One region of the Bradyrhizobium sp. 155 genome, then DNA from elsewhere that is predicted to be linked to it. Evidence: predicted binding sites of a transcription regulator. Region 1 holds the regulator's gene; each other region holds the start of a gene.
What was found. The regulator LexA, encoded in region 1, represses DNA repair genes until DNA is damaged. The targets are predictions, from matches to a motif close to TGTTCNNNNTGTGTTCNG.
Positions count from the first base shown of each region.

Region 2: IVA93_RS05125 (ribonuclease T2 family protein) is a predicted target of LexA. The motif match lies at 4,246-4,263, and genes of this name have one in related genera.
Region 3: IVA93_RS01905 (helicase-related protein) is a predicted target of LexA. The motif match lies at 4,098-4,115, and genes of this name have one in related genera.
Region 4: IVA93_RS25510 (ImuA family protein) is a predicted target of LexA. The motif match lies at 1,661-1,678, and genes of this name have one in related genera.

Region 1 covers NZ_CP064704.1:3,639,464-3,645,508, forward strand. Annotated here, with positions in the region: partial or broken gene IVA93_RS17735 (ComEC/Rec2 family competence protein) at 1-2,231, shown strand, start outside; gene IVA93_RS17740 (hypothetical protein) at 2,370-2,804, opposite strand; gene lexA (transcriptional repressor LexA) at 3,298-3,999, opposite strand; gene IVA93_RS17750 (molybdopterin molybdotransferase MoeA) at 4,176-5,387, opposite strand; gene IVA93_RS17755 (hypothetical protein) at 5,626-5,817, opposite strand; gene IVA93_RS17760 (HAD family hydrolase) at 5,984-6,045, opposite strand, start outside.
Region 2 covers NZ_CP064704.1:1,055,250-1,061,294, forward strand. Annotated here, with positions in the region: gene uvrC (excinuclease ABC subunit UvrC) at 1-1,183, opposite strand, end outside; gene IVA93_RS05110 (outer membrane protein) at 1,433-2,056, shown strand; gene IVA93_RS05115 (cold-shock protein) at 2,128-2,343, opposite strand; gene IVA93_RS05120 (23S rRNA (adenine(2030)-N(6))-methyltransferase RlmJ) at 2,594-3,454, opposite strand; gene IVA93_RS05125 (ribonuclease T2 family protein) at 3,507-4,199, opposite strand; gene IVA93_RS05130 (hypothetical protein) at 4,319-4,783, opposite strand; gene IVA93_RS05135 (hypothetical protein) at 4,966-5,259, shown strand; gene IVA93_RS05140 (DUF3617 domain-containing protein) at 5,303-5,833, shown strand; gene IVA93_RS05145 (ATP-binding protein) at 6,002-6,045, opposite strand, start outside.
Region 3 covers NZ_CP064704.1:400,320-406,364, reverse strand. Annotated here, with positions in the region: gene IVA93_RS01910 (RNA-binding S4 domain-containing protein) at 123-392, opposite strand; gene IVA93_RS01905 (helicase-related protein) at 415-3,831, opposite strand; gene IVA93_RS01900 (DUF3108 domain-containing protein) at 4,509-5,318, opposite strand; gene rpmB (50S ribosomal protein L28) at 5,962-6,045, shown strand, end outside.
Region 4 covers NZ_CP064704.1:5,231,516-5,237,560, reverse strand. Annotated here, with positions in the region: gene IVA93_RS25520 (UdgX family uracil-DNA binding protein) at 1-348, opposite strand, end outside; gene IVA93_RS25515 (putative DNA modification/repair radical SAM protein) at 348-1,580, opposite strand; gene IVA93_RS25510 (ImuA family protein) at 1,743-2,531, shown strand; gene IVA93_RS25505 (Y-family DNA polymerase) at 2,428-4,020, shown strand; gene IVA93_RS25500 (error-prone DNA polymerase) at 4,017-6,045, shown strand, end outside.

The DNA of each region.
Region 1 (6,045 bases):
GGGATCGCGGGGACGTGGCCCGCGGGCCGCGCCGCGTCCGCGGGCGGCCTCGCGCCTCCAGGCCTCGACCTCTGGACATCGCTGGCCGAGACCCTCCGCGCCTGGCTGCGCGCCGAGGCGGGCGCCGGGCGGCTGTTGCCGTGGGTGCCCGTCGCGTTTGGCTGCGGCATCGCGCTTTATTTCTCTGCCGATCATGAGCCGGTGCTGTGGGTCGTTGCCACGACCGCCATCGCGCTCTGTTGCGGCGGAGCCGGCTGTTCGCCCCGGCCATCATGATCGCGGCGGTCGCGGCCGGCTTTGCCGTCGCAACCTGGAAGACGGCGCGCATCGCCCACCCGGTGCTGGCAAGGGCGCTCTATTCGGTGTCGTTGTCGGGCTTCGTCGAGGCTCGCGACATCCGCGAGCGTACCGATCGTTTCGTGCTGCGCGTCACGGCGATGGAGGCGCAGCGCAGCGACGTCAGGCTCGAGCGCGTGCGCCTGTCGGTCCGCAAGGGCACCGCGCCGGAGGTCGGTAGCTTCGTTCAGCTGAAGGCACGGCTGATGCCGCCACTCGCGCCGGTGCGGCCCGGCAGCTACGACTTTTCGCGTGACATGTTCTTCCAGGGCATCGGCGCCTCCGGCTTCGCGATGGGCGCCATCACGGTGGCGTCGCCGCCTGAGACCGGCGGCTTACGGCTGCGTTACGCGGCCTTCATGCAAGGCCTGCGCGATGCGATCGATGCCCGCATCCGGGCGACGCTCGACGGCGACAATCGGGCGATCGCGACCGCGCTGCTCACCGGGCGGCGCGATGCGATCACCACGCCCGTCAACGATGCGATGTTCATCTCCGGCCTCGGCCACGTGCTCTCGATCTCCGGTTATCACATGGCCGTCGTTGCCGGCGTCGTGTTCTTCGCGGTGCGCGCGCTGCTCGCTCTGATCCCCGGATTGGCGGCCGGCTTCGCCATCAAGAAATGGTCGGCCGCCGCCGCGCTGGTCGCCGCTGCGTTCTACCTGCTGCTGTCGGGCGCGGAGGTCGCCACGCAAAGGTCGTTCTTCATGACGGCGGTGGTGCTGATCGCGGTGATGGTCGATCGCCGCGCCATCACCTTCCGCACGCTTGCTGTGGCTGCGCTGATCGTGCTGGCGGTCGCGCCGGAAGCGCTGGTGCATCCGAGTTTTCAGATGTCGTTTGCGGCAACGCTCGGCTTGGTCGCACTGGTGCAGATCGGCATGCCCAATTTGTTTGCCTCGCCGGACAATTCGGCGACTGCGCGCATTGCGATGTGGGGTGGGCGCGAGATTGCGATGCTGTTCATGGCTTCGCTGATTGCGGGACTTGCGACGACGCCCTATGCCGCCTTTCATTTCCACCGTGTCACGCCGTTCGGCGTGCTCGCCAATCTCGGCGCGATGCCGGTGGTCTCTGCGCTGGTGATGCCGGCGGGGCTGTTGGGGCTGCTTGCTGCGCCGTTCGGGCTGGACAGCGTGTTCTGGTGGCTGATGGGGATTGGCATCGAGTGGATGGTCGCGGTCTCGCGCTGGGTCGCGGCCTTGCCGGGCGCGGTGGGCCGCATCCCGGCGTTCGGGATCGCGCCGCTGATCGCGGCGAGCCTGGGAATCATTGTGCTCGGCTTGTTGCGCACGCCGCTGCGCTGGTCCGGCGCCCTGGTGCTGCTGGCAGCGATCCTCTGGGGACTGTCGGCGCGGCAGCCCGACATCCTGATTGCCGGGGATGGCGCCAGCGTCGCGGTGCGGGGCAGGGACGGATATCTGCACCTGATCAGGACGAACAAGGACAGCTTTCTGCTCAAGGAATGGCTCGCTGCCGACGCCGATCCGCGCGATGCGGGCAGAGCCTCGCTTGCCGATGGCGTGTCCTGCGACGAATCCGGCTGCGTGACGCCACTGGCCGACGGGAGGCTGGTCGCGCTGGCACTGCGCGTCGACGCTCTCGCGGACGATTGCAGTCGGGCCGCGCTGGTGGTGACGACTCGTCCCGCACCGCCTGATTGCGCGGCGATGGTGGTCGATCGGCAGCGGCTCGCCAGCCAGAGCGCGCTGGCGCTGACGCAGCGTGGTGACGGTTTTGTGGTTCAGGCAGTGAGGGCGAGAGGCACGAGCCGCCCCTGGTTGCCGGCCGGCGCCGGCGAGGGTGATTTCGACGGCAGCCTCGCGCCAAAGTCGACCGCGCCTCGCATCAAGGACGCAACGCCGGCGGACACCGACCTGCAAGCCGACGATTGATCTGATGGTGCGGAGCAACGCAGTGGTTCGGTGCGTCCGTTCGGATTAGCGGGGTGCAAACCACACCATCTCGCCGGCCACGGCCGGCGATGGCGATTTAATCCTGACCTCCGACTTCGTAGCCGGAGGGCGGCTCTGTCAGCCGATCGGCAGGTGCGTGACGGTCGGCTGCCTGTCGGCGGTGATCTGCGCCTTGTGCTCGCGCTCGGTGACCGACTGAGTCACCGGCAGTTGCAGCACCGTCGCGCGCTGGCCTTCGACGAGCTGCGTCACCAGCACGTATTTGCCGTCGGGGAATTCGATCGCATCATGATGGCGGTCGGGAACGTGCGGATCGATCTTGCCGAACTTGCCCACGCGGGAATTGATGGTGCGCGTCCAGATCCAGCGATTGTCGTAGCGGACGTCGTCGGCGAAGGCGAGCTCCGTCCCCGGCAGCAGGCAGACGGCAACAGACGGATCGGCTGCAGAGGCGAAGCCGCGCGTCGAGGTGCCGCGGAAGCTTGTCGTGACGATCGTCTCGCCGACTTCGGCGGGGCGCGACGCGACGGCATGTAGGCTGTAGTCACACATCGGGTGCTCCTCATGCTGGGATAGCAACCCGCGTCTCTTATCGAGGCGCAGGCCTCTATCAGAGTGGAAGCACGAACGCTCTGCTTGGTTGTGGGCAAATCTGCGGCTGGCTTCCGCAAGCCGCGATCACATTATCTTTCCCGAATTCAATAGGAACAAAGCTCGCCGCGATGCATTCGGGAGGCGCGTACGCGAACATTGCCAACTTGGCTGCAACGGCCGAACTTGACCGCTGGTCGCTGTTTCCTCGAACAACCGAGCCGCGAAGCGGTGCTGCTTGAAGCGGTGCTGCTTCGTCGGCGTGGCGAGGAGCCAGCGTTGGAGGAGGGGCCGGATAGTCTGTGCAGAACCAGAAAGGCTATCCAGCCGGAGCGGACGATGATCCGCTCCAATCTCTGACCGGCGATGTCGATCGGAAGCGCGCGAGGCGCCAAGCACCTCCGGCATGAAGTGCTTCCGATATGAAGTACTGCCGATAGAAAGACTCCCGGTATCAGTACTTCCGGTAAAGCCCGATCAGCTTGCCCTGAATCTTCACCCGGTTGGGCGGCAGGATGCGGACCTCATAGGCCGCGTTGGCGGGCTCGAGCGCGATCGAGGCGCCGCGACGGCGGAAGCGCTTCAGCGTCGCTTCCTCGTCGTCGATCAGCGCCACCACGATGTCGCCGGTATCGGCGCTCTCGTTGCGCTGGATCAGGGCCATGTCGCCGTCGAGAATGCCGGCTTCGACCATCGAGTCGCCGCGCACTTCCAGCGCGTAATGCTCGCCCGAGCCGAGCATGTCAGGCGGTACGCTGATAGTATGGCTGCGGGTCTGCAACGCCTCGATCGGCGTGCCGGCCGCGATGCGGCCCATCACCGGCACCGCGACGGGACGTTCGCCCTCGTCAGCGGGCAGGCTCGCGCTCGCACGCACCTTGCCGAGATTGCCCTCGATGACGCTCGGCGTGAAGCCGCGGCGGCTGCCAGCGGCTGCCTGGAGCTCCGGCAGCTTGATGACTTCAATCGCACGGGCGCGGTTGGGCAGGCGTCGGATGAAGCCACGCTCCTCGAGCGCCGTGATCAGGCGATGGATGCCCGACTTCGAGCGCAGATCGAGCGCATCCTTCATCTCGTCGAAGGAGGGCGGCACGCCGCTTTCCTTCAGACGTTCACTGATGAACCGCAGAAGCTCGTATTGTTTGCGCGTTAACATCTCGACCAAAGTCCCCCGGTTGATGTCGTCCGATTCCGAGACGCTGAATTCGGCCATAAGCCGCTGCATGCTCGAAACAAATCATGAACAGACACTATATGTTCGATACATGTTCCGCAACTGCTTAATTTACCGTGAACAGAGCAAAGTGCGCGGAACGCGCGTTGCGGGGGCGCTCAGACGGGGAGCCGCAACACTTCGCAAGCCGTGCCGGCTTCGGCCTTCGGCGCGAATGGTGCGCGGACGAGAAGTACCTGTGCTGCAGCGAGATTCGCAAGCAGCGAAGAGTCCTGATGATTGACGGGAACAACGACGCGTGTGCCATCGTCACGCTCCTCAAGATGCGCGCGCAGATAGTCCTCGCGCTGGTCGTTGGCGCCGACGTCGCGGCCGAGCACGGCGCGTTCACGGCGATGGTGAATCACTGAACGGCCCGACAGGGCGCGAATCAGCGGCACCATGAACAGGAAAGCGCACACGTAGGACGATACGGGATTGCCCGGCAGGCCGATCACACCCATTGCGCCGAGTCGCCCGTGCATCATCGGCTTGCCTGGCCGCATCGCGATCTTCCAGAACGCCATCGCGATGCCTTCGTCCCGCAGTGCCTGCTGGACCAGATCGTGGTCGCCGACCGATGCGCCGCCGGTCGTGATCAGGACGTCGGCGCCGCTCTCGCGGGCGCGGCGGATGCCGGCGGTGGTGGCCTCGAGCGTGTCGGCGGCAATACCGAGGTCGATGGTCTCGGCGCCCTCGCTGCGGGCGAGCGCGTGCAGGGCGTAGCCGTTGGAATAGACGATCTGGCCGTGGCCGGGCGTGGTGCCCGGCATCACCAGCTCGTCGCCGGTGGCGAGAATCGCGACCTTCGGACGCCTGACAACGGCAAGGTGCGGATGATTCATCCCGGCGGCGAGCGCGAGGTCTCGCTCGGTCAGACGGCTTCCCTTGCGCAGGAGCACGTCGCCCTCGCGGAAATCGACGCCGGCGGGGCGGATGTGCCGGCCGGCGATCGCGGCTTCCTTGATCGTGATGCGCTTGCCGGCGGCGACCGTGTCCTCCTGGATCACGACGGCGTCCGCGCCAAAGGGAACGACGCCGCCGGTGAAGATCCGCACGGCCTCGCCGGCTCCGACCGTCCCCTCGAACGGTCGGCCCGCTGCGACTTCGCCGATGACGGTGAGCTCCGAATCGATCGTCGCGGCATCGGCCGCGCGCACCGCGTAGCCGTCCATCGCCGACATCGCTTGCGGCGGCTGCGTGCGCCGCGCCACGACGTCACGCGCGAGCACGCGATGGTAGGCCTCGTCGAGGGAAATCATTTCTTCCGGCAGCGGCTCTGCACCCGCCAGCACCGCGGCAAGCGCGTCAGAAACCGGCATCAAGGCCACGGCGAAAACTCCTGCTCGGCACGTTCGGGCGAATGTTCCGCACGTCTTCTAGCCGAGCGCAGGCGCAGAGGCAAAAGCGGCTGAGCAGGCACAGTCATCCCGCCCCTTCACATTGTTCCGGAAGGCAGGATCAAGCGCGTCGCGGCATGATCCGAAGGAGGTCACAGATCGGCAGGAGAGTGGTCATGGAAGCGACGAAAATCATGGCAAGGCGAGAACGCGCCATGGCCTGAATCGATCAGCTCCCTGCCTGCCCGGGAGTTACGTCGGGCGCCTTGGATCCCTGATCCTTGTCGGGCAGCGGGTCGGCTTGGGATTTCAGGTCGGCGGCCTTGCTCACAAGCTTGGCGGAAAGGTCCGAATCTGAAGTTGTCCTCGCGAATTCAAGAAGAAGAGAGGCCTGCTTGGTGAGGTAGGTTTTGCCCAGCACGATGATGCATCCGTCCGTAGAAGTCCCAACGGACTCTAAGAGTCCGGAAGGCGGTATTCCGTTCCCGGAACTCTGTATAAAAATGCACAAAGTGATCCGGTTCCTCAATTTTTCAAAATTGGTCCGTCGGGCCGTGCCGTCGTGGGTTTCGCGACAACGGACGTCGTCAAATGCCCAATGCCTTCAATGCGTTCCCGACGTCACGCGGCGAGGTCACATGCACCGTCA
Region 2 (6,045 bases), 2.6 Mb from region 1:
CGAGCAGCTCGCTCTCCTCGATCTCGTGCGAGAGCAGGATATTCCTCGGCGGCGGCTTGTCGTCATAGAACTGGGCGAGGAAGGAGCCGAGCACCTCTTCCGGCGTATAGGTCTTCTCCGCGCGCGGGAAATAGGCGCGGTTGCCCCAGTTCTGCCCGGTGCGGAAGAAGAACACCTCGACGCAGGAGAAGCCGCCCTCCTGGTGGATGGCGAACACGTCGGCTTCTTCCACCGTGCGCGGATTGATGCCCTGCTGCGACTGGATCGCGGACAGCGCAGCGAGGCGGTCGCGGTAGAGCGCGGCGCTCTCGAATTCGAGCTCGCCGGAGGCCTTCTCCATCTCCGCGGCAAGCTCCTGCTTCACCGCATGGCTCCTGCCGGACAGGAAGTCGCTCGCCTCGCGCACCAGGGTCGTGTAGCCGGGGAAGTCGATCTCGCGGGTGCAGGGGCCGGCGCAACGGCGGATCTGGTAGAGCAGGCAGGGCCGCGAGCGACTCTCGAAGAAGGAATCCGTGCAGGAGCGGATCAGGAACGCGCGCTGAAGTGCGGTGATGGTGCGGTTGACGGCGCCGGCGGAGGCGAACGGGCCGAAATAGCGACCCGGCCGCGTCTGCGCGCCGCGATGCTTCAGGATCTGCGGCGCCCAATGGTCGCCCGTGATCAGGATATAGGGAAACGACTTGTCGTCGCGCAGCTGCACGTTGAAGCGCGGCCGAAGCTGCTTGATGAGGTTGGCCTCCAGCAGCAGGGCTTCGGTCTCGGTGTGGGTCGAGATGATTTCCACGGTCACCGTGGCGGCGATCATGCGCAGGATGCGCGCCGGCTGCGGCGCACTCTGGCGCGCATAGTTCGACAGGCGCTTTTTGACGTTCTTGGCCTTGCCGACATAGAGCACGTCGGCATTCGCATTGAGCATGCGGTAGACGCCGGGCGAGGTGGGGGCGAGGCGCACCGCGCGTTCGATCGCCTCGTGGCCGGTCGCCAGCGGCTCTTCGCCGACGGTGCCGCTCTCTTCCAGGATGTCCGGCAGCCGCGCATCGTCCTCGTCGTCGCCATTCGCAGTGGCGGGATCGAGGTCCGGCGGCGCGGCTTCCGTTTCCTGGGGAGGGACGTCGGGTGCGTTGCCGCGCACGGGTTTGCGTACGCGTGCGTCGTCCGGATTGTCGGGGGAATCGTGAACCATGGTGCGAATTTAAGCGCTGCGGGTGTCGATTTGAAGTTCCGGCCGAGCGGCACGCACAGGATGGCGGCGCAGTTCCCGGTAACGCTTGCTTAAGCCTGTTAACAGCGCAGTAACCCGGCTTAACAGGCCTTTAACTTAAAACTCTCGATAAATCTTACGCGAAAAATGGTGGTTCCGTAACCATGCGGTTTTGCCTCGCGCGGCGACGCGGGCATCGCAGCGGTGACGGGAGTTGCGTTGGAGTGTGTGATGAAGAGGCTCGTTGTGGGCGCAGCCGCATTGGCTGCAGTCGGCTGGACGGCTTCGGCAGAGGCCGCCGATCTCAATTACGGGCAGCGAGCGCCCTACACGGTCAATCAGCCGCTCAACGCCTATAGCTGGGCCGGTCCGTATCTCGGTGGCAATCTTGGCTATGAATGGGGTTCGGTGAACAACAATCCCGCAAAACCGTCGGGCTTCGTCGGCGGCGTTCAGGCCGGCTACAATTTCCAGAACGGCCCATGGGTGTTCGGCGTCGAGGGCGACATCCAGGCCGCCGGTGCCGACGACACCTTCGCGCCGTGGAAGTTCTCCAATCCGTGGTTCGGAACCCTGCGCGGCCGCGCCGGCTACGCCTTCAGCAACGTGCTGTTCTACGGCACGGCGGGCCTCGCCTTCGGCGAGCTGCGCGCGCAGACGTTCGGCTGGACCGAGTCGCACACCAGCGCCGGCTGGACCATCGGTGCCGGCGCGGAAGTTATGTTCGCGCCGAACTGGAGCGCCAAGCTCGAATATCTCTATATCGATCTCTCGACGAGTCAGTTCGCGATTACGGGCGTGTCAAACGGCTATAGCGCCAGCGTTGTGCGCGCAGGCGTGAACTATCACTTCTGATAGCTAAAGAAGAAAATACCGGACCAACCTCCCGGCCGCTTGCGGCCGGGATTTTTTTGACGCTTGGCTCGCTAGGGAAGGATGACCAAATCGACCGCCTTCGGCCCCTTGCCCTTCTTGTCCGGTTCGACTTCGAAAGTAATACGCTGTCCTTCGGCAAGGTCCTTCAGTCCGGCCCGCTCCACAGCAGTAATATGTACGAAGACGTCGCGGCCCCCGTCGTCCGGTTTGATGAATCCGTAGCCGCGCTCACCGTTGAAAAACTTGACCGTTCCCGTCATGGCCATCGGGAAACTCCCCCTCATTGCTCCTCCGTCGTGACGCAGACGCGCGTCACGACATGACCGGGCCTTACGAAGCCCGGGAGCTGGCCATCCTTCGGCAGACCATTCGGTCCGACTGGATCTTTCTTAGGCCTTCACTCCGCCGCAACCATTCGCGGAAGCGGAACGTAAAGCCAGTCACTGCAACAGCATAATACGGTTCTCTGCAGATTGACTACCGCTCCTGCATATTTTTCCCAAGAATGCCGGAGTGTTACGGTCTCGGCACCTCTAACCGGAATCTGGCAGCGCCACCCTGGCCGAGCGGCATTTCCAGCTCCGGCAGGATCGTCTTGAGTTCGCCGTGCAGCGTGTAAGGGGGATTGACGATCAAGAGCCCGCTGGAGGTGAGGGCTGCGCCGTCGGCTTGCGGCGCCACGCTGAATTCGAGGCGCAGGCATTTTCCCGGCGGTTTTGCTGCGGCTGCGAGCCGCGCCACTGATTGCACCAGCGTGTCGGTGGCGCGTCGGCTCTTGGCGGGATACCAGATTACATAGATACCGGTCGGCCATTTCGCGAAAGCCGCCGAGAAGGCCTCTGCGAGCTTTTCGAACTCGTCCTTTGCCTCGAAGGGCGGGTCGATCAGAACGAGCCCACGCCGTTCCTTCGGCGGCACGAAAGCCGGCAGCGCCATCCAGCCGTCGAGGTCGACCACGCGGGCCTGTTCGTCGCGGCGCAGTACGCCGATCAGCGCCTTGCGCGCCTTCGGCTCGAGCTCGCAGAGCAAGAGGCGGTCCTGCGGCCTCAGCAGGCCGCGTGCGATCAGCGGCGAGCCCGGATAGGCCTTGAGCTCGCCCTTCGGATTGAAGGCGCGGACGATGTCGAGATAGGGCTTGGTCAGCGCCATGGCGTCGTTCGACAACCGCGCCTGCATCAGCCGCGCAATGCCCGTCAGCCACTCGCCGCCCCGGCGCGCTTCGTCGCTTTCGAGATCGTAGAGGCCAGCGCCGGCATGGGTGTCGATGACGCGGAACGCACCCGGCTTGTCCTGGAGATAGGTGATGATGCGCGTCAGCACGATGTGCTTGATGACATCGGCGAAGTTGCCGGCATGGAAGGCGTGGCGGTAATTCATGCAAGAGCACTACGCCACGTGACGGCCCGAGCAAAGAGGCACGACGCCTGGGCTAGCCACCCCGGATCGGCGGCATCGTCACCTGGTCGCGGCGGCAGGCGCGGCGGTCGATCTCCTCGCAGGCGCGGAATTGCAGGTCCTTGCTGAGGCAGATGCGGACTTCCGATAGCCGCGTCCGGTTGCAGGTGATCGAGACGGCGGCATTGCTGAGGCCCGGATTGGCCTTGATGAAGGCTTCCTCCACCTCCGCCGGCGCCACGGTCTTGGCCTGCGATAGATCGAGATATTCGGCTGGAATCTTGATCGCGGCGCGCGCCTTGCGGATCGTCTCGAAATAGCTGCGGTCAGCGAGCCCCGAGCAGGTGCCGTGCTTGTCCCACTCATTGAAGATCAGCCCCGGCGCCGGCATCAGATCGAGCATGGAGGAGACGATGCTGCGGTTCAGCCGCGGCGAGGGCCGCTGGCAATATTCCGGAAATCCGCTCTCATATTGCGGCCACAAACCATGCACCACGAAAGCGTAGGGCCGTCCGCTGCACTGGGTCTGCGAGCGGCCGCCGCGCTCCGCCGCCTCCTCGCAGAAAGAGGGCGACCAAGACAGTGACAGCACATAAAAATCGAATTCGCCGGGCGTGTTCTGCCGCTTGTCCTGGGCCTTTGCGCCATCGCCCAGCGCAGCCAGCCCGGCCGCAAGCGTCAGCGAGATCATCAGGCGGGAGAACGAATGCAATCTGGAATGAAACATGGCGACGCCCCTCAACTAGACTGTGCAGACAAGCCTAGCAGGCGATAAGAACATTTCAAGAACAAAATGCGGGTGACCGTCGTTCGGCCGCCTGATCGGTCCGGATCAGAACGTTTCAATTACTGTTTGGCGGCGCGGCAGGCCGGGTTGTAGGCCCAGTTGCGGTCGAGCCCGACCACGCACCATTCGACGCCTTGGCCGTAGCCGGCGAAGCCGCCATCCTCCACGATCGAGAAATGCACCTTGCGCATCTTGCCGTCCGTGAGCATGGCCTCGCCGGTGCAATAGCGGCGCGGGATGTTGTCGGATGCCCAAGGCCGGAACGCGGTCTCGTGAACTGCGGCGAAGCCGGTGATCTTCAACGAAGAATTCCAGAACGCGCTTTCTTTCTCCCAGAACTGGGTCGCGATCGTCGGCAGCGCCCTGTCGCACTCGGAGACGTTGCCGTCATAGCGCGGCCCGCTCAGCCAGAAATTCAGCTCCAGCGGATTGGCGGCCCTGGCCTCGCCGAGCGACAGCGCCCCGAACAGGAGGCCGAGCACGGCGGCAAAGCGGAGCGATTTCAGGAAGGTCGAGGCGCGCATGGATGATCCAGACAGCATGATCTGCAAGGGTCGGACGGTGCCGTGAAGGCCGGGGGAGGTCAAGTGCAGCGCGGCAACACTTGCCGACGAGTTGACCGCAATGCTGCGTTGGACCGGCCATCCGTTCTTTCCACCGCCGCGCCGACACCGTAAACTGCCGCCAACCAATCGGAGTGACGGGAATGCGAATCATTGCGGCCGCGGGCCTACTTGCCTTGGGTATGATGGCGAGCCAGTCGGCGCATGCCGATCTGCTTCCGGTGCCTCCGTTCAAGGGCAACGACACCGGCGGCATCATCGCCTATTCGATGGCAACCCAGGTCGATGCGCGGCAGGTCGCGGTCGATCACTGCGCGCGCTATGGCAAAGTCGCCAAATTCCTGGCGGTGCAGGCCTATGAGGGCGGCTACATCTCGTTCTCCTGCCGCTGGGTGCCCTATGGCGCCGCCGACCAGCCGATCCGCACGCTCTACTGAGGCGCTTTCGCACGCCGCTACCTCTCAGCCGGGAACTTCCCACATGACGCGCAAACTCGCTTTGCTCGGCTCCGCCCTTTGCCTCGTGTTGTCGGCAGGCAGCGCTCGCGCTGACGACCTGCCGGTGCGTAAGGCAGGGCTGTGGGAATTGAAGATGGTCCGGACCGGCACGCCGGTGCCCGAGATGACCATGCAGCACTGCACCGACGAGACCGTCGACAAGGAAATGAACAACAACGTCTCGCCGATGGCCAAGCAGATCTGCGCCAAGCAGGACATCAAGAAGACCGCGACCGGCTATGTCAGCGATTCCGAGTGCAATGTCGCCGGCATCAGCACGACTTCGCATGCTGAGATCACCGGCGATTTCAATTCGGCCTATACGGTGAAGACGTCGTCGCACGCGCAAGGCGGCGCCGCCGGCGCGGCAGGCCGCGACACGACCGTGCAGCTCGAAGCGAAATGGCTGGGAGCCTGCAAGCCGGACCAGAAGCCCGGCGACATCGTGATGCCCGGCGGCTTCAAGATGAACGTGCGTGACATGGACAAGCTGAAGGCGCTGCTGCCGAAGTAAGGCTCTTCCCCTCTCCCCTTGTGGGAGAGGGTGGCCGCCGCGCAGCGGCGAGACGGGTGAGGGGTTTGTCTCCGCGTGTGACTCTTTTCGCTTTGAATTCGCGGAGAGAGACCCCTCATCCGGCGCTTCGCGCCACCTTCTCCCACAGGGGGAGAAGGGAAGAGGCAGCTACACCGGTATCCGCACGCTCGCCCTTAATCCGCCCATCGGAC
Region 3 (6,045 bases), 3.2 Mb from region 1:
GAAAAGCTCTTTTAAAAGTCGCGGCTTGCGTAGCGCGGATGGCCCGGCGCCGCAAGCTCAGGAACGGCCGATCATGACGGCTTTATGCGCTTGATCGACCAAGAAATGAATTCAAAGCGCAATTAATTGCGCTGAGAACTTGGCGGGCCTTCACCGAGCTCTTCGTAGAGCACACGGGCCGAGGCGGCGTCGCCGCGGCGCTCGTTGAAGGCGATGACTTTCAAGACGCGCACGGTGCGATCGAGCGCGATGGTGAGCACGTCGCCGATCTTGATCGCATGCCCCGGCGATTTCTCGCGTGCACCGTTGACGCGAACATGGCCGGACTCGACAAGCGCGGCCGCGGAGGTGCGCGCCTTCACCACCCGCGCGTGCCACAGCCATTTGTCGATGCGCTGCCGCTCGGTCGTGGGCTCACTCCTTACGCCCGGACAGCTGCTCCTTCAGCGCAGCGAGCTTCGCGAACGGCGAGTTCGGATCGACCGGACGATCGCGCTCGCGCGGGGTGGCGCTCGATGCGTAGGGACGCAGCGACGGTCCGCCCTGGCGGTCGCGGCCCTTGTCGCGGTCGCGGCCACGGTTATCGCGGCCCTTGTCGCGATCGCCGCCGAACTTGCCCTTGTTGCGGTCCTTGTTGTCGCGGTCCTTGTTGCCGCCATTTTTGCCCTCGAAGCGGCGGTTCTTGTCGTCGCGGCCCTCGGGACGCGGCGCAGCTTCGGCGCTACCTTCTCGCGGCTTGCGGAAGTCCCTGCCACCATCTCGACGATGACCGCCGCCATGGCGATGGCGCTCACCGCGCTTCTCGCCGTCGGCGGCAGGCTGGGCTTCGCCTTCGGCAGGCGCAGCGCCGGCTTCAGCGCCCGCCTGTGGACGCGGCTGGTGATGACGCTGGTTGCGATGGCGCTCGTGGCGCGGCTTGCGATCATCGTGACGGCCCGCGGGACGCCAGACCTCGATGAGCTCGGGCTCGGCGGGCGCGGCCGCGGCTTCCACCGGCGCTGCCGCATCGGCCGACGCAGCGGCTTCAGTTGCAGCGGTCTCTGCAGGCGCGGTTTCGGCAGGTGCGGTTTCGACAGCTTCAGCGGGGGCAACAGGCTCTTCCGCAGGTGGCGCGATGCCGGGAGCGTCTTCCGGCGTGACGGAAGCTTCGAGCGCCGGCTCGTCATGCGCGGGCTCGTCGTGCTGCTCCATCCCGGGCGCGTCTTCGACGGTCACAGGCTCGGCAGCGGCTTCGATCGCGGCATCCGCAGGGGTTGCGGCGTCCTCGACCGGCGTTTCGGTTGCGGGCGTCTCTTCGCTGGAGGCTTCAGCAACAGGCGCCTCAGCAATAGGCGTCTCGACAACAGCCGCGGCGGGCTTCGCCGGCAGCGGCGGGCGCTTGTCCATGCGATAGCCGAGCGCACGCAGCACGGAGGCAAAGTCTTCGCCGGCGGAGCCGGTGAGCGAGGTCATCGCCTGCGTCACCACAAAGCTGCGGCCGTCGAATGCCCCGGCGGGCTTTTCGCCAGACGCGTTCTCGCGCCAGGCCAGCGCCGGACGGATCAGATCGGCCAGGCGCTCGAGGATATCGACGCGCACGGCGCGCTCGCCGGCCTGCTTGTAGCCGAGCACGCGATAGGCATCGCGCGGCAGCTGCTTGTCGACCGGGAACGAGGTGCGGCCCGAGCTCGCCAGATGCTGCGCGCCCGACAGCGCGGAGGGATCGACATTGTCCTGCTTCAGCGCCCAGAGCAGCGCGGCCAGCGCACGCCCGGCCGGCTTGAGCAGGCCGGGGAAATAGAGGTGATAGGCGCCGAAGCGGACGCCGTATTTGCGCAAGGTCGCGCGCGAGGGCTGGTCGAGATCCTTCAGCTCGTTGGCGATCTTCGGGCGCTCCAGCACGCCGAGCGCCTCGACGAGCTGATAGGCGATGCCGCGGGCGATGCCGGTGACGTCCTCGGCCTTGCTGAGCTCGAACAGCGGCCCGAGCAGCTTTTCGATATGCGTCTTGAGCCAGAGCTCAAGCCGCGCCTGCACCTTGTCGCGGGGGGCGCCCGTGAGGCGTTCGTCGGAGATGATGCGGATGCGCGGATGCAGCGCTTCCTCTGCGGCAGACAGCCGCGCCACGGCGTCGCCGGTCCAGCGGATGATGCCTTCCGAGGTCAGCACGAACTGCTCGTCCGGTGCGTTGCCCAGTTTTTCGGCGCGCGCGTTGATCTCGCCGGCGAGCACGGCCTGCGCTGCAGCCTGCAACGCTTTCGCATCGGAGCCGGCTTCCGCCGCATCCGGTGCAAAGGTGAAGCCATCGAGGCGGCCGATGACATGGCCTTCGACGATGACTTCGCCGGTCTTGCCGATTTCCGTATTCAAGCTCGTGTTCTCCCGCAGGCGGCGCATCAATACACTGGTCCGGCGATCAACGAAACGCTCAGTCAAGCGTTCATGGAGCGCATCCGATAATTTATTTTCGACCTCGCGGGCGATCCCCTGCCAGCGTTCGGGGTCTTTCAGCCAGTCGGGGCGATTGGCGACGAAGGTCCAGGTGCGAATCTGCGCGATCCGGGCCGACAGCGTGTCGATATCGCCGTCAACGCGGTCGGCCTGGTCGATCTGGGTCCTGAACCAGGCGTCGGGGATGCATCCCTTCCGCATCAGGAAGCCGTACAGCGTCGTCACCAGCTCGGCATGGGCGGCCGGCGACAGCTTTCGATAATCCGGGACCTGGCAGGCCTCCCACAGCCGTTCCACGGCGTCCTTGCCATGCGCGACATCGCGCACCTCGGCGTCGCGGGCGGCGTGGTCGAGCACGCGCATGTCCTCGGCAATCGGCGCGCGCGTCAGCGCCTCGTGGCCGGGGGCCAGGTTCAGCGAGACCTGGAGCGCGCCGAGGGAAGCAAAATCCAGCTTCGAATTGCGCCATTGCAAAACCTTCACGGGATCGAAGGTGTGGTTCTGCAGCGCATTGACGAGCTCGGGCTCGAACGGGCCGCAGCGGCCGGTGGTGCCGAAGGTGCCGTTGCGGGTGGCGCGGCCGGCGCGGCCGGCGATCTGAGCGAATTCGGACGGCGTCAGGCGGCGGAACTGGTAGCCGTCGTACTTGCGGTCGGAGGCAAAGGCGACGTGGTCGACGTCGAGATTGAGGCCCATGCCGACGGCGTCGGTGGCGACGAGGTAATCGACCTCGCCGTTCTGGAACATCGCGACCTGCGCGTTGCGGGTGCGCGGCGACAGCGAACCCAGCACCACGGCGGCGCCGCCATGCTGGCGGCGGATCAGCTCGGCGATGGCGTAGACCTCGTCGGCCGAGAAGGCGACGATGGCGGTGCGGCGCGGCTGCCGCGTGATCTTGCGATCACCCGCGAATTCCAGCTGCGACAGGCGCGGCCGCGTGATCATGGAGACGCCCGGCAGCAGCCGCTCGATGATCGGGCGCATGGTCGCAGCGCCGAGCAGCAGCGTCTCGTCGCGGCCGCGGCGATTGAGGATGCGATCGGTGAAGACGTGGCCGCGTTCCAGATCGGATGCGATCTGCACCTCGTCGACGGCAAGGAACGAGACGTCGAGATCCCGCGGCATCGCCTCGACGGTCGAGACCCAATAGCGCGGCGCTTTCGGCTTGATCTTCTCCTCGCCGGTCACGAGCGCGACGGCGTCGGGGCCGACCCTTGCTGCGATCTTGTTGTAGACCTCGCGCGCGAGCAGGCGCAGCGGCAGCCCGATCATGCCGGAGGGATGCGCGAGCATCCGCTCGATGGCGAGATGGGTCTTGCCGGTGTTGGTGGGACCAAGCACCGCAGTGACGCCGGCGCCGGGAAGCCGCTCGGAAGCGAAGGGGGAGGAGGAAAAAGGCATCTGGGGGATTAGGTAATGGCGATTGGGGCGAATGTCAGTGCTGTTTTGGGGCGGTGGCGCGAAGGGCTCGCCTCACACACTGCTGTCCTCGCCCGGCTCGACCGGGCGATCCAGTATTCCAGAGGCGGCGCAGATCAAACCGAGAGGGCGCGGCGTACTGGATGCCCCGGTCAAGCCGGGGCATGACGGCGGAGAATGCGGCGCCTCTCCCTGAACCCAGCGCAACTGTCTCACTTTGCGACGCTTTTCCCGTTGGCTTTAAGCTTCGGAACGAGTTGAGAACGAATCGCGGCCGAATCGCTGACTCCCCCTTGAGTCCTGTTCCGTTCACGCAAGATGTCGCGGGAGGCTTGTGGGTTCGCACTAGATGGAGTTTTGCTCCGCCGCACAAGCGACGTTTCGATGGCGGATTCGTTAAAGCTGGGGACGGCGCGGAGTCGAATCAGAATCGGGGAGGAGTCAAATGGATTCCCGGTTCTCGACCCCCTCCAAACAAAATGCGCGAAAACAACCCCATGCACAGTAGGCATGTTCTTGAAATCATTGATGTTTATTTTCACCAAAAGGGAGGTCCGTAGCCCGCATGGAGCGGAGCGCAATGCGGGGGCCGAAGCAAAGAACCCCGGATTACGCTGCGCTCCATCCGGGCTACGGCAGCGGGGCTACGGCACCCAGCCCTACTGCGTCTTCGCGACCTTGGGCGGCTGGGCGCTGGTGATGAAGCTGGTTGCTTCCAGCATGGCCGGCCCGAGCGGGGTCGGCACTTTCAGCCAGAACGGGACCAGGATGCGCGTGCCGGCGATCGGTGCGAACGCGACCTCGATGTTGCGCTGGGCGGCGAGATATTTGATCACCGGACGGTCGGGGATGTAGCCGGCGATGGGCACGAAATAGAGCGAGCAGACCACGACCTGGCCGTGATAGCCCTTCTCCGCCTTCACGTTCTCCATGCGCTTGAAATCGAGCTTGAGCTCGTAGCGCATGCGGCCGTCGAACACGGCGGCGCTGCCGTGGCAGGCGTCCGCCGACAGCACGTCGCCGGTGCCGGATACGCGCACCAGCGAGGCCGTCATCGGGTCCCAGACGCCGCGGCGATGCGCGTCGGTGACGACGATGCGGTCGGGATCGACCGGCGGCTCCGGCAGGATGGCAAAATCCTTCACATTGCCCTTGTCGAGCGTGATGCGGATCTCTTCGGTCTTCTTCGAGGTGGTGGTGGAGGCCTGATAGCCGGTCGCGACCAGCGCGCCGTTGACCACGCGGCCCTGCGAGGCGCCGGTGCCGGACCCGCCCGCGAAGGATTTCAGCAGCCCCGAGGTGCCGCCGGAGGCCGCGGCCGCGAACACATCGTCCTGGATGTCGATGTTCCAGGCGCCCTTGCCGACGGGAATGCCCGCCAGCGTCGCCTCATATTGCGCCTCGAGCTTGCCCTGCGCCGCCGCGGGCTCCGCCGCCCACGCCAACACCAGCCCGCCAAGGGCCGCCATGACCCAGCGGCCGGCAGAGCGAGGATGGCTTACGCGCGGATTCCTCGCGCGCCGCTCCGCTGAGCGCAGCTCTTTTGGGCGCAGGCTCGGCGCAAGATGAGGCGTTGTGAGCACGAAACAATCCAATCGGGGCGCGAACGGTTGTTACTTAAGCCAAATACCGCGCCAAGCAATGCGTCCGGGCCTGTCGGCGTCCGGAACTCCACCGGACTTTTCGGGCGCGAATACGCCCTTTATGTGATGGTAAGGCGCGATAATCATTGCCGTTTTGGTGATCGGGGGTGGGACTGAAAGCGCACCTCACCCCGCCACCTCCACCGCCGTCATGCCCCGGCTTGACCGGGGCATCCAGTACGCCGCGGCCCCTCTGGTCAGCCGCACCGGCGCGGAGTACTGGATCGCCCGGTCCCGGCTCCGCCAAGGCTACGCCGAGGCCCACACGGGTGCTCGGCCCGCCGAAGCTTCAGCGAAGGCGGCGAGCCGGGCGATGACAGCTACCTTGGAGCACGAAACCCGCCCCAAAACCTTGACGTCCCGCCGCTTCCCCCCTATACGTCCGCCCGCTCCCTGCAAGGACAGAGAATTTGCCCGTGGCGCCCCGAATGGCGGCCGCACATCGTTGGGAAAGATTGAGGATTTTGCCATGTCTCGCCGCTGCGAATTGACGGCCAAGGGCCCCCAGGTCGGCCACACGGTCAGCCACTCCAACATCAAGACCAAGCGCCGC
Region 4 (6,045 bases), 1.6 Mb from region 1:
CGCCTTTGCCATGGCCGCGACTTGCGCGACATCGTGATCGGTCGCGACCTCGATGAGGTCGTGATTGTCCTTCAGCCGAAACAGCAGGCGATAGAGGATCGCGAAACGCTCGGGATCGCGATGCAGGATCGCGGCCTTGGCGAGCTCGACGAATTTTGCCGGCACGTTGAAGGTACCGTCGCCAGCCGCCGGCAGCGCAGACGGCGAGGGCGTCGCGAACAGCTCCGCTTCGCCGCCCTGCACGGCCCAGGTGACATCGGCCGGTTTCGTTTGGTGAAGCACGAGGCTACGTGCGGCTTTACGCCAGCCGTCGAAATCGGTTTCGTTCTCGAGGGTGATGTACTGCATCAGAATCCAAATCCCAGTTGCGTTGCCGGCTTGAACCGTTCGATCAACAGTGCCTCGTCGAGGCGATGCGGCGGGGGCTTGTGATCGCTGAGGACGATGAACGGCAGCGCCTTGTTGCGGGGCACATGCAGCCGCGCGAGGTCGGCGACGCGGATCGTGGTCGTGCGGCGCGCCGCGATGATGCGCTCGACCGCCTTGGTGCCGAAGCCCGGCACGCGCAACAACTCCTCGCGGCTGGCGCGGTTGACGTCGAGCGGGAAGCGGTCGCGGTGACGCAGCGCCCAGGCGAGTTTTGGATCGATGTCGAGCGGCAGCATCGCGCTATCGTCGACGATCTCGCCGACGTCGAAGCCGTAGAACCGCATCAGCCAATCGGCCTGATAGAGACGGTGCTCGCGCAGCAAGGGCGGCGCGCGCAGAGGCAGCGCGCGGCTGGCATCGGGGATCGGGCTGAACGCGGAATAATAGACGCGCCTCAGCCTGTATGAACCGTAGAGATTGGCGCTGGTGTGGAGGATGGTGTGGTCGGAGGCCGCGTCGGCGCCGACGATCATCTGCGTGCTTTGGCCGGCCGGTGCGAAGCGCTGCGGCTTGGCTTTTGTGTTCGCGCTGTGGCTTTCCTCGGCCTCGTCCAGCTTCAGCCGCAGCCGGCCCATGGTGCGGCGGATCGCGCGCACGTCTTTCTCGGGCGCGAATTGCTGCAGGCTCGTCTCCTGCGGCATCTCGATGTTGATGGAGAGACGGTCGGCATATTTGCCGGCCTCGGAGATCAATGCATCGTCGGCCTCGGGGATCGTCTTGAGAGGGATGTAACCGCGGAAGTGATGCTCCTCGCGCAGTTTGCGCGCGACGCTCACCACCTGCTCCATGGTGTAGTCGGGGTTGCGGATGATGCCGGAGGAGAGAAACAGTCCTTCGATGTAATTGCGCCGGTAGAAGTCGAGCGTCAGCTTGACGACTTCGTCGATGGTGAAGCGGGCACGCGGCACGTTGGAGGAGGCCCGGTTGACGCAATAGAGGCAGTCGTAGTTGCAGGCGTTGGTCAGCAGCACCTTGAGCAGCGAGATGCAGCGGCCGTCCGGCGCGTAAGAATGGCAAATGCCCATGCCGGGCGCGGTCGATCCCATGCCCTTGCCGTCGCTGGAATCCCGCCTCTCGGTGCCGCTGGAGGCGCAGGACGCGTCGTACTTGGCGGCGTCCGCCAGGATTTCCAGCTTGCGTTGCACGTCCATATTGGAATCCCTTTGATTCAGCTCATGAATCCCAAGGCCCGCCAATTCGATTGACTCCCGGGGCGTCGTTAGCTTTATATTAGAACATATCATGAACAAATGAGCTAGCCGCTGGTTCTCTTTTTGAGAGCCATCGGCAATCACCCTTAAGGAGCGGCGTATATGAGCGGCGCACGAACAAGCGCGCTTGCAGCCTTGCGCGGCCAGATCGAGCGCATCGAGACGGCGGAGGTCGTGCATCATCGCGACCGTGTCGCGCTCGGCCATCGCGAGGCCGACAGCGCGCTGAAGGGCGGGCTCGCACGCGCGGCAATCCACGAGGTATTTTGCGAAGGACGTCAGGGCGCGGCCGCGACGGGCTTTGTCACCGGACTTGCGGGGCGCGTGACGGCACGCAAACCGCTGCTGTGGGTGCGGCAGGATTTTTCAGAAATTGAAACCGGTGCGCTGTCGATGAGCGGGCTCACCGAGATCGGTCTCGATCCGCGCCGCATGGTGATGGTGCGCGCCGCCGACGTGGAGAGTGCGTTGCGCACGGCGGCCGATGCGCTCGCCTGCGACGCGCTGGGTGCGATCGTGCTCGAGCTCTGGGGCGAGACGAGGCAGTTCGATCTGGTTGCGAGCCGCAAGCTGACGCTGGCTGCGCAGTCTTCTGGTGTCACCGGCTTGCTGCTGCGGATGGCCGCGCAACCTTTACCCTCAACCGCCGAGACCAGATGGATGCTGCGCGCGGCGCATTCGCCGCCGGGCGCGATGTGGAGTGCCTGGGGGGCGCCGCGCTTCGATGCCGAGCTCCTGCGCAATCGTCATGGCCCGTGCGGCCGGTGGATCATGGAATGGAAATGTGATGAGTGCCAGTTCTCTGAATCGTCGGCGTATCCTCAGCCTGTGGCTGCCGCGCCTGCCCATCGATCGGATCCAGCGGTTCTTCGGCAACGTCGGACTGCATGAAAATAATGCGCCCAGCATCGTCGTTGCCAAGGACAGCAACGCGCTGGTGATCCATGCGCTGGACGAGGCGGCCGAGCGCCTCGGTCTGCATATCGGCCAGCCTTTGGCCAATGCCCGGGCGATGTGTCCTGATTTAAAGGTGTTCGACGCCGATGCCGTGGCCGATGCCAAGACGATCGGCGACATCGCCGACTGGTGCGATCGTTTCACGCCGCTGGTGGCACTCGATCCGCCGCACGGGCTGTTCCTCGACATCACCGGCTGCGCGCATCTGTTCGGCGGCGAGGCTGCGCTGTTGCAAACCCTTGTCCGCGCCCTCGACCGCCAGGGCTTTGCCGTCAGCGCGGCGATCGCCGGCACCTCGGTCTGCGCGCGCACGCTGACGCGGCAATCTTCAGGGACCATCGTTGCCGATGGCGAGGAGGCGGCGGCAATCAGTCGGTTTCCGGTGTCCGCACTTGGCGCGGGTGAGGCCATTACCACCGGTCTGCGACGCGCCGGCCTGAAGACCATCGGCGATGTCGCCTCGCGCACGCCGAGCGAAATCACGGCGCGGTTCGGTGCGCGGTTCTCCACGCTGCTCGCGCATGCGCTGGGGCAGGGCGATGCGCCGATCAATCCACGAAAGCCGCCGCCTGATTACATCGTGGAGAAACGCTTTGCCGAGCCGATCGCGACCGACACCATGATCGCGATGACGCTGTCGCGCCTGGCGGATACGTTGATCGCGTCGATGGAGAAGCAGGGCAAGGGCGCGCGACGGTTAGAAGCCACATTCTTCCGTACCGACGGCGCGGTGCGCGCCATCATGGTCGAAACCGGACGTCCCGTGACGCGGAGCGCGGTCGTCGACCGGCTGTTCCGCGAGCGTCTCGATGCACTCGCCGATCCCCTCGATCCCGGCTTCGGCTTCGACATGGTGCGGCTGTCGGCAAGCCGCACCGAGATCGTGGTGCAGGAGCAGCGCGATCTCGACGCCCATGTCCACGACAATGACGAGCTTGCCGCGCTGATCGACCGCATCGCCGCGCGCATCGGCGGAAAGCGCGTCGTCGTGCACCTGCCTGAGGATACCCATATCCCTGAATGTGCGGTGCTGGCGGCGCCTGCCCAGCATCATCTCGCCGTGGCCATGCAGGCCGAATGGCCCGCGCGCACCGAGACTGAGCCGCCGCTGCGTCCGTTGCGGTTGTTCGACAAGCCTGAGCCGATCAATGTGCCGTTCGCGACCGTGCCCGACGGGCCGCCGCATCAATTCACCTGGCGCCGCGCGCAGCATGCGGTGGTGCGGGTGGAGGGCCCCGAGCGCATCGCCATGGAATGGTGGCGGCAGGACGGCAAGCAACTGACGCGGGATTATTTCCGTATCGAAGATGCCGAAGGCTTGCGCTTCTGGATCTTTCGCGACGGTCTTTACGAGGGGGAGTGCTTCGACGGCGACGGCAAGCCCGTTCCTCCCGGTTGGTATGTGCACGGTCTCTTCGCATGAACATACCTGCTTATGCCGAGATCGGCATCACCACGAATTTCTCCTTCCTGCGCGGCGGCTCGGATCCGCGCGACTATGTACATCAGGCCAGCATCCTCGGCATTCCCGCGATCGGCATTGCCGATCACAACACGCTGGCCGGTGTGGTGCGTGCCTACAAGGAGCTCGACAATGACGAGGTGCTGCACAAGCCGAAGCTTTTGATTGGCATCCGCATCGTCTTCGTCGACGGCACGCCGGATATCCTGGTCTATCCGCGCGACCGCGCCGCCTATGGCCGGCTGTGCCAGCTTCTCACCAGGGGCAAGCGCGGCGACGACATCACGCGGATCGCGAAGGGCGAGTGCCATCTCACCTTCGCCGATCTCCTTGCGTTTTCCGAAGGCCAGCTCCTGATCCTGACACTGCCGCATCGCTTCGATGCGACGCAAGCGCAGGACATCCTAGCCAAGCTGAAGGCAAGTCGGGCCGAGGGCGTGTGGCTGGCGGCGAGCCTGGTCTATCGCGGCGGCGACCGCCGTCGCCTCGCGCAGCTCGATGATCTCGCCGCAAAAGCAAAAGTGCCTCTGCTTGCGACCAACGAGGTGCTCTATCACCATCCCGCGCGCCGTCCCCTCCAGGACGTGCTGACCTGCATCCGGGAAAAGACCACGATCGAGGCGATCGGCCGGAAGCTGGAAGCCAATGCCGAGCGGTTTCTGAAGACGCCCAGGGAGATGGCGCGGCTGTTCCGCGATTTCCCTGACGCTGTCGCGGAGACCATGCGCTTTGCGGACAAGATCACCTTCTCGCTCGATCAGCTCAAATACCAGTATCCGGACGAGCCGGTACCGCGGGGCAAGACCGCGCAAGGGCATCTGGAGGATCTGACCTGGGCCGGTGTCGACAAATATTTCGGCGGCAAGATCGACGACAAGCTGCGCGCCACCCTGAAGAAAGAACTCGCACTGATCGCCGATCTGAAATACGCGCATTACTTCCTCACCGTGCACGACATCGTGCATTACGCCCGCAGCCAGAACATTTTGTGCCAGGGGCGGGGATCGGCGGCGAATTCGGCGGTCTGCTACGTGCTCGGCATCACCTCGGTCGACCCGACCAAGGTCGATCTGCTGTTCGAGCGCTTCATCTCCAAGGAGCGGCTGGAGCCGCCCGACATCGACGTCGATTTCGAGCATTCGCGGCGCGAGGAGGTGATGCAGTATGTCTATCGGCGTTACGGCCGTCATCGCGCCGCGATCATCGCCACCGTCATCCATTATCGCCCGCGCAGCGCCATCCGCGACGTCGGCAAGGCGCTGGGCCTGACCGAGGACGTCACCGCCGCACTCGCCGACACCGTCTGGGGCAGCTGGGGCAAGGGTCTCAACGACATGCAGGTCAGGCAGGCCGGCCTCGATCCGCAAAATTCCATGATCAACCTCGCTGTCGAGCTCGCGACCGAGTTGATCGAATTCCCGCGTCATCTGTCTCAGCATGTCGGCGGCTATGTGCTCACGCAGGACCGGCTCGATACCTATGTGCCGATCGGCAACGCCGCGATGGACGATCGCACCTTCATCGAATGGGACAAGGACGACGTCGACGCGCTCAACATGATGAAGGTCGACGTGCTCGCGCTGGGCATGCTGACCTGCATCCGCAAATGCTTTGATTTGATCGAGCAGCACAAGGGCGAACGCTGGATGCTGGCGAGCGTCCCGCAGGATGATTCCAGGGTTTACGACATGCTGTGCGACGGGGAATCGCTCGGCGTGTTCCAAGTCGAGAGCCGCGCGCAGATGAACATGTTGCCGCGGCTGAGGCCGCGGACCTTCTACGATCTCGTGATCGAGGTCGCGATCGTGCGGCCTGGTCCGATCCAGGGCGACATGGTGCATCCTTATCTGCGGCGGCGGAACGGCCTGGAAAAGGTGAGCTATCCGTCTCCGTCGCCGGATCATGGCGACAAGGACGAGCTTTACAGGGTGCTGCACAAGACGCTCGGCGTGCCCTTGTTCCAGGAGCAGGCGATGCGGATCGCGA